3 regions of the Paenibacillus sp. NPDC056722 genome follow, and region 1 is predicted to be linked to each of the others. Evidence: riboswitches for the same ligand, from Rfam matches in the RefSeq annotation. Region 1 holds a riboswitch; each other region holds the start of a gene.
What was found. Region 1 has a riboswitch for cyclic di-AMP ahead of ACFRAM_RS13875 (C40 family peptidase). Riboswitches for the same ligand answer to the same signal wherever they lie in the genome.
Positions count from the first base shown of each region.

Region 1 (5,345 bases):
AATGGACTCTATCAGACTAACAGAGATTTCATGATTTTTTCAATGTATAATATGAAACTCTGATGTATTTTCACTAAGTGCCGATTTTTGTTATAATCAATTCAATTCGTACTTATGAATTGAGACATAGAAGAAGGGGACGTTTGCATTGTCAAAAATAATCAAGACTTTAACCATTGCCGGTAGTGACTCCAGCGGAGGCGCTGGCATTCAGGCTGACCTGAAAACTTTTGAGGAATATGGAACGTACGGCTTCAGCGCGCTGACCACCATTGTAACAATGGACCCGGACAACGGCTGGCACCATAATGTCTATCCGGTGGATGCAGCTATCGTTGCCGAGCAGCTTAAGACCATTTTCGCTGGCGGTCCAGTTAATGCCATGAAGACCGGTATGCTGGGCAGTGTAGAAATTGTTAAGGTAGCCGAGCAAGCAATCCGTGAGAATCTGCAGAGCAATGTTGTCATTGATCCTGTTATGGTCTGCAAAGGTGAAGACGAGGTGCTGAACCCGGAGAGCGCGCAAGCGATCCGCGATTTGCTGCTGCCTCTAGCCACCGTAGTTACACCTAACTTGTTTGAAGCAGGTGTATTGTCCGGTCTCGGCAAACTCACTACTATCGAAGATATGAAAGAAGCTGCACGATTGATCCACGGACTGGGTGCCCGCAATGTTGTTGTTAAGGGCGGTAAGGCACTGGATGGCTCCAAAGCAATCGACGTCTTCTTTAACGGTACAGACTACACCGTCTTCGAAGCGGATAAAATCGAACCGGCACACAACCACGGCGCAGGCTGCACCTTTGCGGCTGCGATTACCGGTGGACTTGCGAACGGCCTGACCGTAGACGAAGCGGTTGCCAAAGCGAAAGACTTCGTCTCTGCAGCCATCCGCAACGGCTTCGCGTTCAACCAGTACGTAGGACCGGTCTTCCACGGCGGACACCGCCTGGAACAATAGGTCTCGCCCATCTGGCGAACAATCTTGTCATACAAAAGAGCAGAGCCGATATCCTCGGCTCTGCTCTTTTTATACGGCTATAGTAAGCTGCTCAGCAGCTTTCAACTTGTTAACGAGAGTAGACACCCTATTTGCCTAAATGCGCCCTACAGGCTATTTTCCTCAGGCTACCGTTCCCTCAGTTCTCCCTGACAGTCGTTTCAGCATCTTCACGTTCATTTACGAAGTTAAGATGGCTTCTGCCCCAACCACACATGCTATCCAGTACTACTGCAATCGTTCTACCGTGCTCAGACAGGCTGTATTCCACGCGTGGAGGCATCTCCTGATAAAAGATCCGGTCAATGAGCCCGTCCTCCTCCAGCTCCCGTAGCTGCTTTGTGAGCGTTCCCTGGGACACGTCCGGTATCCTCCGCCGCAGTTCCCCGAACCTCTGCGTCCCGTCCACCAGCAGCATGAACAGGATCAGAGGCTTCCATTTGCCCCCAATAACATCCAAGGTTGCCAGAACGCCTGTCAGTCTGGGCTCCTGCGAATTTCGTTTCATCATCATCACCTCTCCTGTTCTCTCCATCATACCTGTGACGCCCCTCAATTGCACGTCTCTCCTGATAGTACGAATTTTCGTACCGGGTACGAATAAAGTGCGTACTGTGCAGCGCCGTTATTTTACCCAATAATAGAATGGAAACCAACAAACGAATAAAGGAGAACAACCTATCATGTCAACTCTTACTCTACAAAAACAGCGGGTCGTTATTATAGGAGGAAGCTCCGGGATTGGATTGGCAACAGCCAAACAAGCGGTGGAACAAGGTGCATCCGTCGTTCTGGCAGGTCGGTCCTTGGACAAACTGGAACTAGCAAAGGAAAGACTGGGCGCAGACTCCGTAGAAATATATACTTTGGACAACAAAGATGAGGAACAGCTGAAATCCTTTTTCGAGCAAGTGGGTCCGTTCGATCATCTGTTCACGCCTGGAGCCAGCTATGTCAGAGGTCCGATCACGTCAAGTGCGGAGGTTGCCCGCAGCTGCTTTGACGCTAAATTCTGGCCACAATACAATGCAGTAAAATATGCTGCTCCGCAGATGCGCCCGAATGGCTCAGTCGTACTGATGTCTGGTGCCTTTGGGCAAAGACCGCTCACAGATGGCGCTTCCTACGCTGCCTGCAATGGAGCCATAGAAAGTCTAGGTAAAGCGCTGGCGGTGGAGCTGGCTCCTATTCGGGTCAATGTCATTTCCCCGGGAACGATTCACACAGAATTTAACTGGGAAGGCGCCGAACAAGCGGTTCGGGACGAATCCTATAACGCCTATGCCAAAATCAACCTGCTCGGCCGGATCGGCACAGCCGCAGAAGCCGCACATACTGTTGTATACCTGATGACGAACGGATATACCACCGGCAGCACCCTGTTCCCGGACGGCGGCTATATTTTACGCTAATCTCTTAGCATACTCTAAAAACAAAAGGTGCCCCGGACAGCCAGAAAGCTGGCTAATTCGGGACACCTTCTATGTATTTTCTGAATTATTTCTGTCCAGTCATGGCCAGATAGCTTGTCTCACTCACTACACGGCGTGCGGTAACATAACGATCAGCATAATACGATTCCGACAATTTACTGATGCGAACGCCCTTGCTGCTGGAGGAATGAGCGAACTCACCATCACCGATATAAATACCTGCATGAGAAATTCCGTTACCAAGGGTATTGAAAAATACTAAATCTCCGACACGAAGATCTTCTTTAGCGACAGCTGTACCCGCTTTAGCTTGGGACTGCGAGGTGCGCGGAAGATCTCCCGCATTGAACTTGTTGAATATGTATAGAATAAATCCGGAACAGTCAAAACCCGCTGTTGTTGTGCCTCCCCATACATAAGGAGTACCAATGAGTTGGTTCACTTCATTGTCGATCTTAGCGTTAACGTCACTGGCAAATGCGGCTGGTGCTGCAGTTAATAGAATAGCGGCTCCAAGTACAGAAACAATAAACTTCTTCAGACCGTGATTCTCCCTTCAAATGCCTACGGAGTTAGCTGAGGGTTCGGTTAAAGGTTTCCCTATATTCCCTTGCTTTCAGGAATAATTCACCCAGATGTGGTTCCCCCGTTTTCAACGATTGAAATTCGGCAACATTGATTAATATTTTGTAACTATTTGTATAGTAGTATAGATGTCCCCCTCCTGTCAATGCCATTTGATAGATTAACAACTTTATTTGCTCTTACATTCTTTCTACATATTCATAGATTATACTGCTATTTATCGCTTATTTTTCAGGGGATCGACCCTGCTTTTTCTAGCAATTCTTCCTCTATCAGTCCCGCAGGTGTACATGAATATGCAGATGAAAAACTGGTAACATTCTTGTAATCACTGCGGGTAACGTTGGATGAATACCGGTAATCAGATCGGAATATCTCTGACTAATGCCGGTGATTTGCAGCACAGTTACCGCTCCTTATAATCATCAAACAGATTAAGCCAGCGACTCTGCCGCTTCTTCATATATAATTAGAAGGTGGTACGCCTCATATTCTATAAAAAAACTACTAAAGTTCTTTTGGCAGGAGTGTACTTGTGGATCACTGATCAATGGAACTTCATTTGTTTGTTTCTATGATCCGATTTGAATGTTAGTTCAATAAATTCATTATTCTTTTTGCATATGTAATCCAATCCTTATTATCAGTATTTATTTCTATCGTTGGTAGGATCGATAAACTAGATTGTTTACGTAGCTCTGATTGGGTTTGTATAAATTCATCGGCTGACTTTCTGATCTCTTCTCTTGATTTGCTTATCCATTCGTGAGGTGTCCGACTTTGCATTCTTCCCTCTACGTTGCTAGAAGAAACCGTTAATAATACACATGTAGCCCCCAGATGGAGCATTTCATTTTCAAGTGATTCAATTTCATACAAGGAATCGGAGGGGAAGGCCAATCTGTGATTCAGATGGAATCTTTCCAATATAAAAAATATACCTCTAGACGCCCGAGATGCATCTGGACCCAAATATGTGGACCACTCATTTAATTGTCTTAGCATGCTAACCCGTTCTTTCAATATATGAAGATGTTCATCACGGCTTAAGCTTTTAAATTCTCCATGAACATTATTTAATACTTGGGAATAATGCTCACTCAAGACAATAATACTACGCTCCGATGATTCTTCTTGTGCTTGAAGTAGCTTTAGAGCTTTTAAAACAGATGTTTTTCCTGCATGAGAATAACCCTCCAAGATAATTCCTCTGATATGGCTCATTAAAGACCTCCAACTAACAATTATTTGAAATTAATTATAACTATACCAAAGGGGAGTACTTATGAGCCAAAGATTTTATTTTTTATAAGCCAACATATCTAGCAGTACGCTAGCTTCATCATTGTATACGATGACCCTGACCGTCTTTGTCCCCTGCATCACCAATTCAGCAACGCTTGCTTCGACGACTGAGCGCAAGTCACTGCAACGAATTTTAGTGTACTCCTTACTGCTACAACTGAGGCTCTATCTTGTGATTACATTAACTACAGTGTTGGAAAAAGAAATGCCTTATGACGCAGCCCCCACATGCGACCATCCTTCCGCGAACGCTCCATATATACGCCGGACAGCGAAATTCCTTACTCCCCCTCTCCCGCTTTTACTCTCCCGGGTTATGAATCCTCTCTTTTCCGCGCATACTACTCTTACACATTCAATATGAATCACTGCGAGAGGAGAATGCCGTATGACGCAATTATTCCGTAATTCTCTGCCCGCTGGGGCGAGTCAGCCTGCGCCCGTGCTGCCTGTTCCTCTTTCTTTCAACCGGAACTGGCTACAGGATTTGGAGTCAAAGCTTGATAAAGGCGGACCCTGGGGAGACTGGCGATTGTCACAGCTGGCCGTGCAGGGCGAAGAAGCGGGTCTGGTTAGTAGCTTCGACGAATTGCAATGTATGAAGCATTTGTCCGGCCTCTCCCCGCTTCCCCACCAAATTGATACAGCACATAAGGTGCTATTCCAAATGTCGGGTCGGGCCATTCTCGCCGATGAGGTTGGACTTGGCAAGACGATCGAAGCCGGGCTGATCCTCAAGGAGTATCTCGTACGTGGACTCGTGTCCAAGGTACTGATTCTCGTTCCGGCCTCCTTAGTGCTGCAATGGGTTCGGGAGTTGAACGCCAAATTCGGCATTTCTGCCATTGCTCAGAAGAAAGCCTATTCCTGGGGTAACGACATTGTCGTCGCTTCTCTGGACACTGCCAAACGTGATCCGCATAAAGAAGTACTGATGAACAACGAGTACGACATGCTGATTATTGACGAGGCCCATAAACTCAAGAATAAGAAGTCAACCAATTACCAGTTCGTACAGCAGC
Region 1 is NZ_JBHTYV010000004.1:526,402-531,746, forward strand. It holds gene thiD (bifunctional hydroxymethylpyrimidine kinase/phosphomethylpyrimidine kinase) at 149-961, shown strand; gene ACFRAM_RS13865 (winged helix-turn-helix transcriptional regulator) at 1,140-1,511, opposite strand; gene ACFRAM_RS13870 (SDR family oxidoreductase) at 1,684-2,412, shown strand; gene ACFRAM_RS13875 (C40 family peptidase) at 2,498-2,974, opposite strand; cyclic di-AMP (ydaO/yuaA leader) riboswitch at 2,979-3,115, opposite strand; gene ACFRAM_RS13880 (hypothetical protein) at 3,610-4,242, opposite strand; gene ACFRAM_RS13885 (DEAD/DEAH box helicase) at 4,712-5,345, shown strand, end outside.

Region 2 (5,345 bases), on a different contig from region 1:
GGCGTTAGCCGGGAGGACCTGCCCAGCGCTGTGAAGGTGTGGACCGCAGCCTGCTCAGCGAGCTGCGGGTCCTTCAGCAGCAGGATACACAGAGTGTAGACGCTGTCTGCGTATTGCTCCACCAGCCCGCGGAAGGCGGGCAGGGAGCGGCGGGCTGATTTTGCGGGTAAAGGGGCGGACATCGTGCGCACCTTCCTTTCGAAGTGGAAGAATGTTGACATTACAGAATGGAATAATAGGCGACGGAGTGTTCCACCAGCCAGTCTGTGTCCATGCTGATCCATGCTGGCGGCGATGAGGAAGCTCCAGGAAGTTGTTCCACGGATAGATGGAGCAGCTTAGACTTTCGATTCTCCTGCCGGAACATTCCGGCAAGGACAGGCGGGTACAGAGTTGCCTGCAAATCCTGCAAGGCGGTCTGTACCATTGCAAACTGGCTCGGTTGCCAGCTCTGGCTGGTAACCTGCGTAACCCCGACAGCTTCACTCAGGCTACATTGCCGGATACACCGCAGAAAGTTACCCCATCTTACCAGGTCGACCCCTTTTCCCTCGGCTAGGATGCTGCACAACCCCCAGCCGCAGTCTCTCTGACAGGATAACTTCAGGATGATGTACAATGGTTTTTCACAATCGGCTGTGGAGCCATGGATAGCCGCGGAAGCAGGGACAGCAAAGAGTTCTATTCGTGTCAGCTTATGATGTTGTTCTATGTCCACTTTGAATCCTCCCCGAAGCGGTAGCCCATTTAATAACTATGGCCGCCGTCATCGCAACACAATACGCCAAAGTACACCCGCGTCAGGCTCTTCGGATCCAGAAGTTCTGGATGTGTACCAAAATAATAGTTGTTCATTTCCTTTTAGCTAATGATGTGATCGTAATCCGAATCATACGCCGCACCGCTTTCTTTTGTAAAAAGAGAAAATCTTTCATAGTAACGTCTATCCGCGGAATTTCAGCAACCAAGGGAGAGAAAGGGGACTAAAAGCATGTTTATTGCCCGTTATGAGGCCTCTATCTTCCTCAAGCACCGCTTTTCATATTTACACGGAAAACGGGCGAAAACCTTGAAATCCCATCCTTTGGAGAAAAAGATTTCTGATCTGCCTAAAATTTTCGATAATCGTGACAAAAACGTGAAAATAGGAGAAATAGAGAGATTGAACATCAAGAAAGCGCTACCTGATATGAAAAGGGTTTTCTTTATGCATTATTTTGGCATCCTTGACGTTTTACAAGAATTCCTGCGCGAGAGTATGATTACATCTGTTTCAACCACAACCGAATAGTTGATCCGCTTAATTTCCGTCAAGGAAAGCGGGGGAACCAACAATCGGCAGCCGATGTGAGAGTCGGAGCCGGTTATGGGGTGAATCCTGTATGGATGCGTCAAATGTGCATCTGTGCGGGTAGGGCGACTCTCACCGCCCGAATCCGACAGCTAACCTCGTAAGCGTATGTAGAGAGGATGAGTGCAATGTGACCGTTAGCGAGCCACAGAGGTAATCCTTTGTGGTTTTTTGCTGTGCTTTTATAAGCAAAACGCTTGTAAGGCAGCGTCTGGTGACGTGACACAGCCACAGATGGCTGTGCCCGAAAATGACGATAGGTCATGATCCTTTCGGAGATTTTCGTTGCCTCCTTGTTGTTGTACTAGAGCAGGAGGAGATAAGAGATATGGCGGATCAGATAGAATATGTGCTGGTATGCGCACCGACAAAAGCCGGAGAGCATTTTATCAAGATTTTAAAATTTAGAGGCATCCCTGTAGCAGGGTTGACGAACAATCAGGAGGAGAAGGAGCGTTTAGAGGAACTGGGAGTTGAGAACACTATTCTTGTAGATACCCGTCACCAGAAAACGTGGTTTCGTCCATCTTTTCCAGTAAGCCGTGTCTATCTGTTCGAGAGCAGCTTTACGCTGTGCTGCCGTTACATCCAGATGTGCCGGGCCTGGACCACACAGCCCATCTTTGTCATCACATCCTCCTTGAATCCCAGATTGGTCTATAAAAGACTGGGTGCAAGTTATGTCATCTATTCCCATAGCGGGGATGCCGTTTTTTTGGCGGATAAATCATCCCGTGATCAGGGATAAACAAAGGGGCTGGAAACAATGCTGGACCTGTATATGATTGCTGCGCTGGCCGTTACGTACGGCTTATTCTATGGATTTGTACAATGGTGTTCGAATGTAGCCCGGGATGCAGGGGGGCATGAGCGGTGATTGTGATTATTGCTGTGACTTTGCTGCTGTTCATCTATCTGGTATATGCGCTGATTCACCCGGAGAAATTTTAGCTACATCTAACGCTAGGAATGGGAACAGAAATAGAAGTCTTGCTAAGGAGGGACATTCATGGGCACTCTGCAAATGGTCGTAGTTATCTTAATCCTGCTGCTTCTGGTGAAGCCAGTGGGCACCTATGTGTATCATGTATTTTCGGGTGAGCCGAATCGCACAGACCGATGGTTTGGTCGTACAGAGAATGGCATCTACCGCCTGATAGGGCTGAAGCAGCGCGAAGGGATGTCCTGGAAGAAATACGCGCTAAGCTTCATTTTAACGAATATCGTGCTGGTAGCCTTTAGTTATATCATTCTGCGAGTGCAGCGGGGACTGCCGCTTAATCCAAATGGGATAGGAGATATGGAGCAGACGCTCACGTTCAACACGGTAATCAGTTTTATGACAAATACGAATCTTCAGCATTACAGCGGAGAGACTGGTTTGTCCTATTTCTCGCAAATGGCTGTGATTACGATGATGATGTTCACCTCTGCTGCCAGCGGCTTCTCCGTGGCGATAGCGTTTGTCAGAGGAATCACCGGGCGGGAATCGTTGGGGAATTTTTTTGAAGACTTTGTAAAAGCACATGTGCGGATCTTTCTGCCGCTGGCATTATTGGTAACGCTGATTCTGGTGGGCTTGCATGTGCCGCAGACACTGAAGCCTACGCTTGACGTCACAACACTTGAGGGCCAGACGCAACACATTGCGATAGGGCCTGTGGCTTCACTGGAATCGATCAAACATCTCGGAACAAACGGTGGCGGGTTCTTCGGGGCCAACTCGGCGCATCCGTTCGAGAATCCAAGTCCGCTTACGAATGTGCTGGAGATTCTTTCGATGTGGATGCTGCCCGCAGCGCTTCCGTACACGTACGGCATGTTTGCCAAAAACAAACGCCAGGGCTGGGTGATTTTCACCGCGATGATGACGCTCTTCGTGCTGCTGCTGGGGCTGAACTATTATGCGGAAACCCGTGGGAATCCGGCGATCAACGCCTTGGGCATCGAATCCTCACAGGGCAGCATGGAAGGCAAAGAAGTTCGCTTCGGGATTCCACAGTCCTCCCTGTTCACAACGGTAACAACCGCGGCGACCACAGGCAGTGTGAACAATATGCATGACACGCTGACACCGCTTGGTGAGATTACGCCGCTGGCGCTTATGATGCTGAACAATGTGTTTGGCGGTAAGGGTGTAGGGCTGATTAATATGCTGATGTATGCGATTATGGGTGTTTTCCTGTGCGGACTCATGGTCGGCAGAACCCCGGAATTCCTTGGAAGGAAGATCGAAGCCAGGGAGATGAAGCTGATCGCCATTGCGATCCTGATTCACCCGCTCATTATCCTGGTACCGACCGCGGGGGCCTTCCTGACAGAGCTCGGCAAAGGTTCAATTACCAATCCGGGCTTTCACGGGATGACTCAAGTGTTATATGAATATGTCTCCTCGGCCGCCAATAACGGCTCCGGCTTTGAGGGACTGGCGGATAATACCTCCTTCTGGAATATAACGACCGGGATCGTCATGCTGCTGGGCCGATACGTCTCCGTTATCGCTATGCTGGCGGTTGCCGGGTCCTTGCTCCGCAAGAACACCGTGCCGGAGACTACCGGAACCTTCCGTACAGACAACGGCTTATTCACCGGTATTCTGATCGGTACTGTTCTGATCATCGGTGCGCTGACCTTTTTGCCAGTCATTGTGCTGGGGCCGGTTGCCGAGTACTTGACTTTGCGGTAAGCAGTGGCTGTTCATGGCAAGCTTTGCTTAAGCAAAGCTTAGAAAGAGAGGGCGAACAAGATGAGTACTGCGAAAAGAAAAAAGCTGCTGACCGGACCGATACTCCTCAGCGCTGTGAAAGATAGTTTTGTGAAGCTGAACCCGGTGACTCTGCTGAAAAATCCGGTAATGTTCGTAGTCGAGATTGGTACCATCATCGTTCTGCTTATGGTGCTGGCACCCGGATACTTTCATGCTGAGCAGTCGATAGGTTTTAACATTACGGTATTCTGTATTTTGCTCTTTACCGTTCTGTTCGCTAATTTTGCCGAAGCGCTTGCCGAGGGTCGCGGGAAGGCCCAGGCCGATTCGCTGAAGAAGACCAAACAGGATATTACAGCTAATAAACTGGTCGGAACGGCAATAAAGACCGTTTCTTCCTCTGAGCTGCGTAAAGGCGATATCGTGGTCGTCAGCCAAGGGGAACTGATCCCGGGTGACGGTGAGGTGATTGAGGGATTGGCTTCAGTGGATGAATCGGCCATTACCGGCGAGTCGGCACCGGTTATCAAGGAAGCAGGCGGCGATTTTGGCTCCGTTACCGGGGGCACCCGGGTCGTCAGTGATGAGATCAAGGTACGGATTACGAGTGATCCCGGCGAATCATTCCTGGACCGTATGATCTCCCTTGTAGAAGGGGCCAAACGTCAGAAAACGCCGAACGAGATTGCGCTGAACACTCTCTTAATCAGTCTGACGATTATCTTTCTAATCGTTGTTGTTACCCTGCGGCCGATTGCCGGATACTTGGGCATTGCGCTCGATATTCCGGTCATGATTGCCCTGCTGGTCTGTCTGATCCCGACAACCATCGGCGGGCTGCTCTCGGCGATCGGTATTGCGGGTATGGACCGGGTCACCCAGTTCAACGTGCTGGCTATGTCAGGGAAAGCAGTTGAGGCTGCCGGGGATATCAATACGATGATTCTGGATAAAACCGGAACCATTACCTTCGGGAACCGGATGGCAAGTGAATTTGTGCCGGTGGGTCAAGAAACCGAATCGGATCTAACGGCGTGGGCTGCGATCAGTTCCCTGAAGGATGAGACACCTGAGGGGCGGTCCGTGATTGAACTCGCCAAGAAGCTGGAACGCAGCTATGACAGCAGCCTCGGGGACGGCGGTGAATTTGTGGAATTCAAGGCAGAGACCCGGATGAGTGGTATCGACCTTCGTGACGGACGCAGTGTGCGCAAGGGAGCCGTTGATTCCGTGAAAAAATGGGTATTGTCGAAGGGTGGGCAGATTCCGGGTGATCTGGACAGCCGC
Region 2 is NZ_JBHTYV010000012.1:111,057-116,401, reverse strand. It holds gene ACFRAM_RS23185 (RNA polymerase sigma factor) at 1-182, opposite strand, end outside; gene ACFRAM_RS23180 (hypothetical protein) at 221-718, opposite strand; gene ACFRAM_RS23175 (hypothetical protein) at 992-1,291, shown strand; cyclic di-AMP (ydaO/yuaA leader) riboswitch at 1,288-1,474, shown strand; gene ACFRAM_RS23170 (hypothetical protein) at 1,680-2,099, shown strand; gene kdpF (K(+)-transporting ATPase subunit F) at 2,225-2,302, shown strand; gene kdpA (potassium-transporting ATPase subunit KdpA) at 2,361-4,037, shown strand; gene kdpB (potassium-transporting ATPase subunit KdpB) at 4,098-5,345, shown strand, end outside.
Region 2: linked by a shared signal. The riboswitch ahead of ACFRAM_RS23170 (hypothetical protein) and the one ahead of ACFRAM_RS13875 (C40 family peptidase) in region 1 are both predicted to bind cyclic di-AMP.

Region 3 (5,345 bases), on a different contig from region 1:
TGTATATTTTCCGGGAGAAAGGTATTATTCACAATCGTTTGTTGAAGCGCAATGATCATATACAGCGGGAAGATTAGTCCGATCAGTATCTTTGATTTCATCAGATAATAGCTGATTTGCAGCAGGCAGAGGGATAGGATGAGCATCAGTGCTGATGTTAAGAAGATGTATGCAAACCAATGCAGATAATCAGTAACGGATGCGAAATTGGTTCTTCCTCCTGCGAGAGCTGCCCCGATTCCAGCCAGAGTGGCTATGCTCAGCATCAGATGTAGGCGAAGGACGGTGACCCCTGTTGCGACGATACTAGATGTTATAAGCAGCAGTCTAGGATGGGGAAAAGAGAGGCGCCAATTCAGCTGCTTGTGCTCCACCCCGCTCTTGCACATGATCCATATGGAAGCTACCAGCACAGGCAAGATAAATTGCATCTTGGTCAGAGTCAGTACAAACTGATCGTCTTCGGGGAACAGGTAGAACAAGATAAACGCCCCAGCAAGTACGACTCCCTTGATCACCTTAATGGGTAGTAATCCTTCGAAATACTGCAGACGGCTGAGCTCCAGTTGATACAGTGCCTGGAATCCGGAAGAACGCCGGTACGACTTTATAGTGTTCTGCTCTTTAACAATCGGAAGCTGTACGGCCAGGAAATTATATCGGATCTCACTCATTCTTTCGAGACCAGCCTTGGCAATCCAATGGATCAGCATGTAGCCCAGAGGCCAGCCAATCAGTAGAATTCCTACCGTATACAGCAGAATATAGGTCGGATTTAGGTATTGTATTTGCTCACCGTTCAAAGCAGTGGAGTTCAAGTAGGTGGCCAAAGCCATCAATGGCGACAGCCATAATAATGAAAAGGGAACGAACAGCAGCATTTTCCAGCCCATAAGAATGGTTCCTGCCAGCAATCCGCATACGATGGCGAGCGGAAAGATCGAAACCATAAAGAGTGCATGAGCGACTACTGTCAGGATGAGCTCTTTGAACAGAAGGTGCTCATAGTGTCCTGTCAGGTTGAAGAGTACATACAGTCCGATATTAGCAGCTATAACGATGGAAGCAAGATACAATCCATGCTTAAACAGGCTGATCGCCTTGGCATACAGCAGTAGCTTGCGGGGGTGCGGGAAATTCAGAATCCACTCCCGGCTACTATGGACTGTAAACAACAGCATATCGACTGAAGCAAGATACATAATGATCCCTACCATAAGAAAGGTGCCTGCTGTAAAAGGAGCTTGCAGGGAAGGCTGTCTGCCATGAAAGAGATACCATCCGATACCCAAGAGCAGAGCGAATAGGGATACAGTAATCCCTAAAAAAGATTTTTGGCCCCACTTAAACGGATTATAGCGGCTGTACTCCAGATCTGTTAACGCTCTAAGCGCTGTCATGCGAACACTTCCCTGTAACGGGATTCAACGGAATGACCGGACTGACGGAGCCGTTCCACATCCTCAATACCTTGTATCCGTCCGTTACCGATTAGAATTAGGCGGTCAAACAGTAGCTCCATTTCCCGGATATCATGTGTAGCAATCAAAAAGGTACGCTCACCATCAGCCATCTCGCCCACAACTGTGGATGCAATTTCCTCTCTGGAAATGAGGTCCACGCCAGTGAAGGGCTCATCGAGTATGACTAACGGAGCTTTGCGGGACAGGCAGGTCAGCAGTTGCAGTCTGGCTTCTTCCCCGCGGGATAAGGTTGAGATACGGGATTCCCTCTTAACGGAAAGCTGACCCATTAGTTGTTCTGCCTTCACATTGTCCCAATCGGGATATATGCCTTCAGCAAAGTGAAGCCAGCGCCCTACAGTCAGCCATCCAGGCAGGCTGCTGCGGTCCGGCAACAGGGATAACTGTCCTAGGCGGTCTACGCCGGCAGGTTCGCCGAAAATCTTCACAGAGCCGGAGTCTGGTGTAGCCAGTCCGGTGATCAGGCGTAATAGGGTAGACTTGCCCGCACCGTTAGGACCGAGCAGTCCAGTGATACTGCCTTGGGGAATATGGAAGCTAACGTCGTCCAAAATTGTTTTTTTCCTCGTGCGGAGCGTCAGGTTCTGACATTGCACGGCTGCCTTGAGTTCTGGCAGTGATGAAATATCTTTATTCGTACGCATCAAGATTCCTCCTTATCAAATTGCAGCATCTGCTCTGCTGACAGCCCCAGGCTGGCACCCGCAGCTTTAAATTGCCGCACGGCCTCCAGGATCATTTCCTTGCGAGCCTCCCCGATGACATCCTGTTCCCTCGTAACAAAGGTACCCTGTCCACGATAGGTGACAATCAGGCCCATTCGCTCCAGCTCCTGATAAGTTCTTGCAGCTGTAGTCGGATTCACGCCTCGGTCGGCTGCCAAATCCCTCACGGATGGCAGACGCGAGCCAAGCGGGATGAGACCGGTAACAATCCGGCCCCGGATGGCTTCGACGAATTGTTCATAGATGGGACGCGAGGGATTGATCTGAAATTGCTGCGGCAGCAGCTCCAAAGATTCTTCCATGACTTCCCCCTAGTAGGAATAATGTGTATGGGTATAGGTCATACACTTGTTGTGTGTAGTGTATCATTCCTCACCATACAATTTCAAGGTTAAAAGTTCTAGATATTCATGAAACCGTGAAAAACGATGCAATTACAGGAAAGTCACGGAAAAGGAATGAGAACAGGGTCTCCTGTGTTCCCGGTCACTCTTTAAGACATTATTTTATCCAAATATACTTAATAGTGTCTTTGTGATGTCAGGACAGAACGTATATAATTTGAATGCAATTAGATATAAGCCGAATTTCAATTGAAAACGGGGGAACCATATGAAGTGAAGGGTGCATACAGCGTAAGTTTGCGCCGATCTTCAGGGGTGAATTTCGTTCCGGGAACGAATAGGGCACTGCAGCTGCCCGAATCCGTCAGCTAACCTCGTAGGCTTCAGAACACTGCAGGAACCAAGGGGAGAGGCATTGGTGTTCCAGTGCTTTTTTTGTTTGGCATTCTAATGATATACAACGTCAATTTATTATAGTGAGAGGTGAGGATTTGGCTTCGCCATTCCCCAGGTTGAACCGTTTTACAATATTGAAGCTTTCCCCGCCTCAGACGCTGGTACTCGGTTTTGCGGCGATCATTTTGATTGGTACGCTGCTGCTGATGCTTCCGGTTGCCAGTCGGACGGGACATTCATTGAACTTTATAGATGCGCTATTTACAGCAACTTCTGCTACCTGTGTTACGGGGCTGGTAGTTGTGGACACCGGCACGTATTTTTCCCTTTTTGGGCAGACCGTCATTATGATCCTGATTCAGGTTGGCGGCCTGGGCTTCATGACGATGGCAACACTCTTTGCTCTGGTGTTAAAGCGGAAAATATCGCTGCGCGACCGACTTATTCTGCAGGAGGCCATGAACCAGAACTCGATGGAAGGCATTGTACGGCTCATCCGTCGGGTGCTGATCTATTCACTCATGATCGAGGGGAGTGCGGCACTGCTGCTGTCGATACGCTGGGCGTTTGATATGCCGCTCGGCAAGGCGATTTACTTTGGACTGTTCCATTCCATTTCCATGTTCAACAATGCAGGTTTTGACCTGTTCGGCCATTACCGCAGCCTGATGGGATATGTCAATGATCCTGTAGTGAATCTGATTGTCATGTTCCTGATTGTCACCGGTGGGCTTGGGTTTATCGTAATTGCCGATATCGTCGATTACCGGCGCAAGCGCAGGTTGTCGCTGCACAGCAAGGTGGTATTATCCACAACCGCAGCGCTGATTCTGGCGGGCACGCTCGTGATTTTTGTATTTGAATTTACGAATCCGCGGAGCATGGGCTCCCTGAACATTGGCGGCAAAATACTGGCTGCATTCTTCCAGTCCGTTACACCGCGTACGGCCGGGGCCAATACACTGGATATTTCCGGGCTACGCCAGGCTACGCAATTTTTTATCGTGATTCTAATGTTTATCGGTGCTTCTCCCGGTTCTACCGGGGGCGGGATCAAAACAACGACCTTTACGCTCATGATCGGCGCTGTAATCTCCATGCTGCGTGGGCGTGAGGATATAGTATTCTTCCGTTACCGGCTGGCACAGGAGCGGGTGTTCAAAGCACTGACCATCACCTTGCTCGCTCTGCTATTGATTGTCACTGTATCTATGGTGCTCTCGACGACGGAGGGACGCGACTTTTTGGAGATTTTGTTCGAGACGACTTCGGCTTTCGCGACCGTGGGGCTGAGCATGGGGTTGACGCCGGAGCTGTCGTTAGTCGGCAAAATCCTCATCTGTCTCACTATGTTCGCTGGCAGGCTGGGACTATTGACGCTGGCCTATGCACTTGGCCCAAAACAGGGCAAACCATTGTATCAGTATCCGGAAGGCAAAATGATTATTGGATAAGGAGTTATCGGGAGATGAAACCACAGCAATTTGTAGTAATTGGGCTGGGACGGTTCGGTTCAAGCTTGGCGCTTGAGCTGATGGATATGGGCTATGAGGTGCTCGGAGTGGACCATCTGGAAGAACGGGTGGAGGAGATGAGCGACAAGCTCACCCATGCGGTGATGGCGGATGCCACAGACGAGGGCATTTTGCGTTCGCTCGGTGTCCGAAATTTTGACTGTGGTATTGTAGCCATTGGCGATAATATGGAGCGTAGTATTCTGACAGCCATTCTGCTGAAGGAGCTTGGTGTCAAGCAGGTGGTGGCCAAGGCTATATCTATTCTTCATGGACGCGCCTTGACCAAGCTGGGTGTGGACCGGGTGATTTTCCCCGAGCGGGATATGGGGGTTCGGGTGGCTCACCAGTTAGTCACTCCCAATCTGCTGGATTATATCGAAATATCCAAGGATTATAAAATTGTCGAGATGAATGTTCCATCCTGTATGGATGGCAAGAGTCTGTCCCAGCTGAATACCCGGGCCAAATACGGGTGCAGCATCATTGCCATCAATAGGGAGAGTGGAATTATCGTCGCTCCGACTGCGCTGGATTCCTTGTACGAAGGTGATATTATGGTCGTCATCGGCTCCAATGAGGGTATTGACCAATTTGAGGAAGAAGCCGTTAACCTGTAATTGTTTATGCCAAAAACCCGTCTGCGGCTTGTCCGCAGGCGGGTTTTTTAGAGCAAAGCCTCTTCTCAATCGGTCAGCTTCGGCAGAAATACTTCTTCTGTCACCTGCACCAGTGAGCGGGCAGCACCGCTTAGCCCGCCGCCGTCCCGGTAGATCAGACAGGTAGTCCGCTGGGTCTGCTCCAGCTCCTTGATATGCAGCGAGACGAGCCCGCTGCCATTCAGCAGCTCGGGACGCAGATAGGATTTGGGCAGGAGTGCCG
Region 3 is NZ_JBHTYV010000010.1:149,748-155,092, forward strand. It holds gene ACFRAM_RS21730 (hypothetical protein) at 1-1,400, opposite strand, end outside; gene ACFRAM_RS21735 (ABC transporter ATP-binding protein) at 1,397-2,128, opposite strand; gene ACFRAM_RS21740 (GntR family transcriptional regulator) at 2,128-2,511, opposite strand; cyclic di-AMP (ydaO/yuaA leader) riboswitch at 2,780-2,952, shown strand; gene ACFRAM_RS21745 (TrkH family potassium uptake protein) at 3,045-4,403, shown strand; gene ACFRAM_RS21750 (potassium channel family protein) at 4,418-5,083, shown strand; gene ACFRAM_RS21755 (LysR family transcriptional regulator) at 5,149-5,345, opposite strand, start outside.
Region 3: linked by a shared signal. The riboswitch ahead of ACFRAM_RS21745 (TrkH family potassium uptake protein) and the one ahead of ACFRAM_RS13875 (C40 family peptidase) in region 1 are both predicted to bind cyclic di-AMP.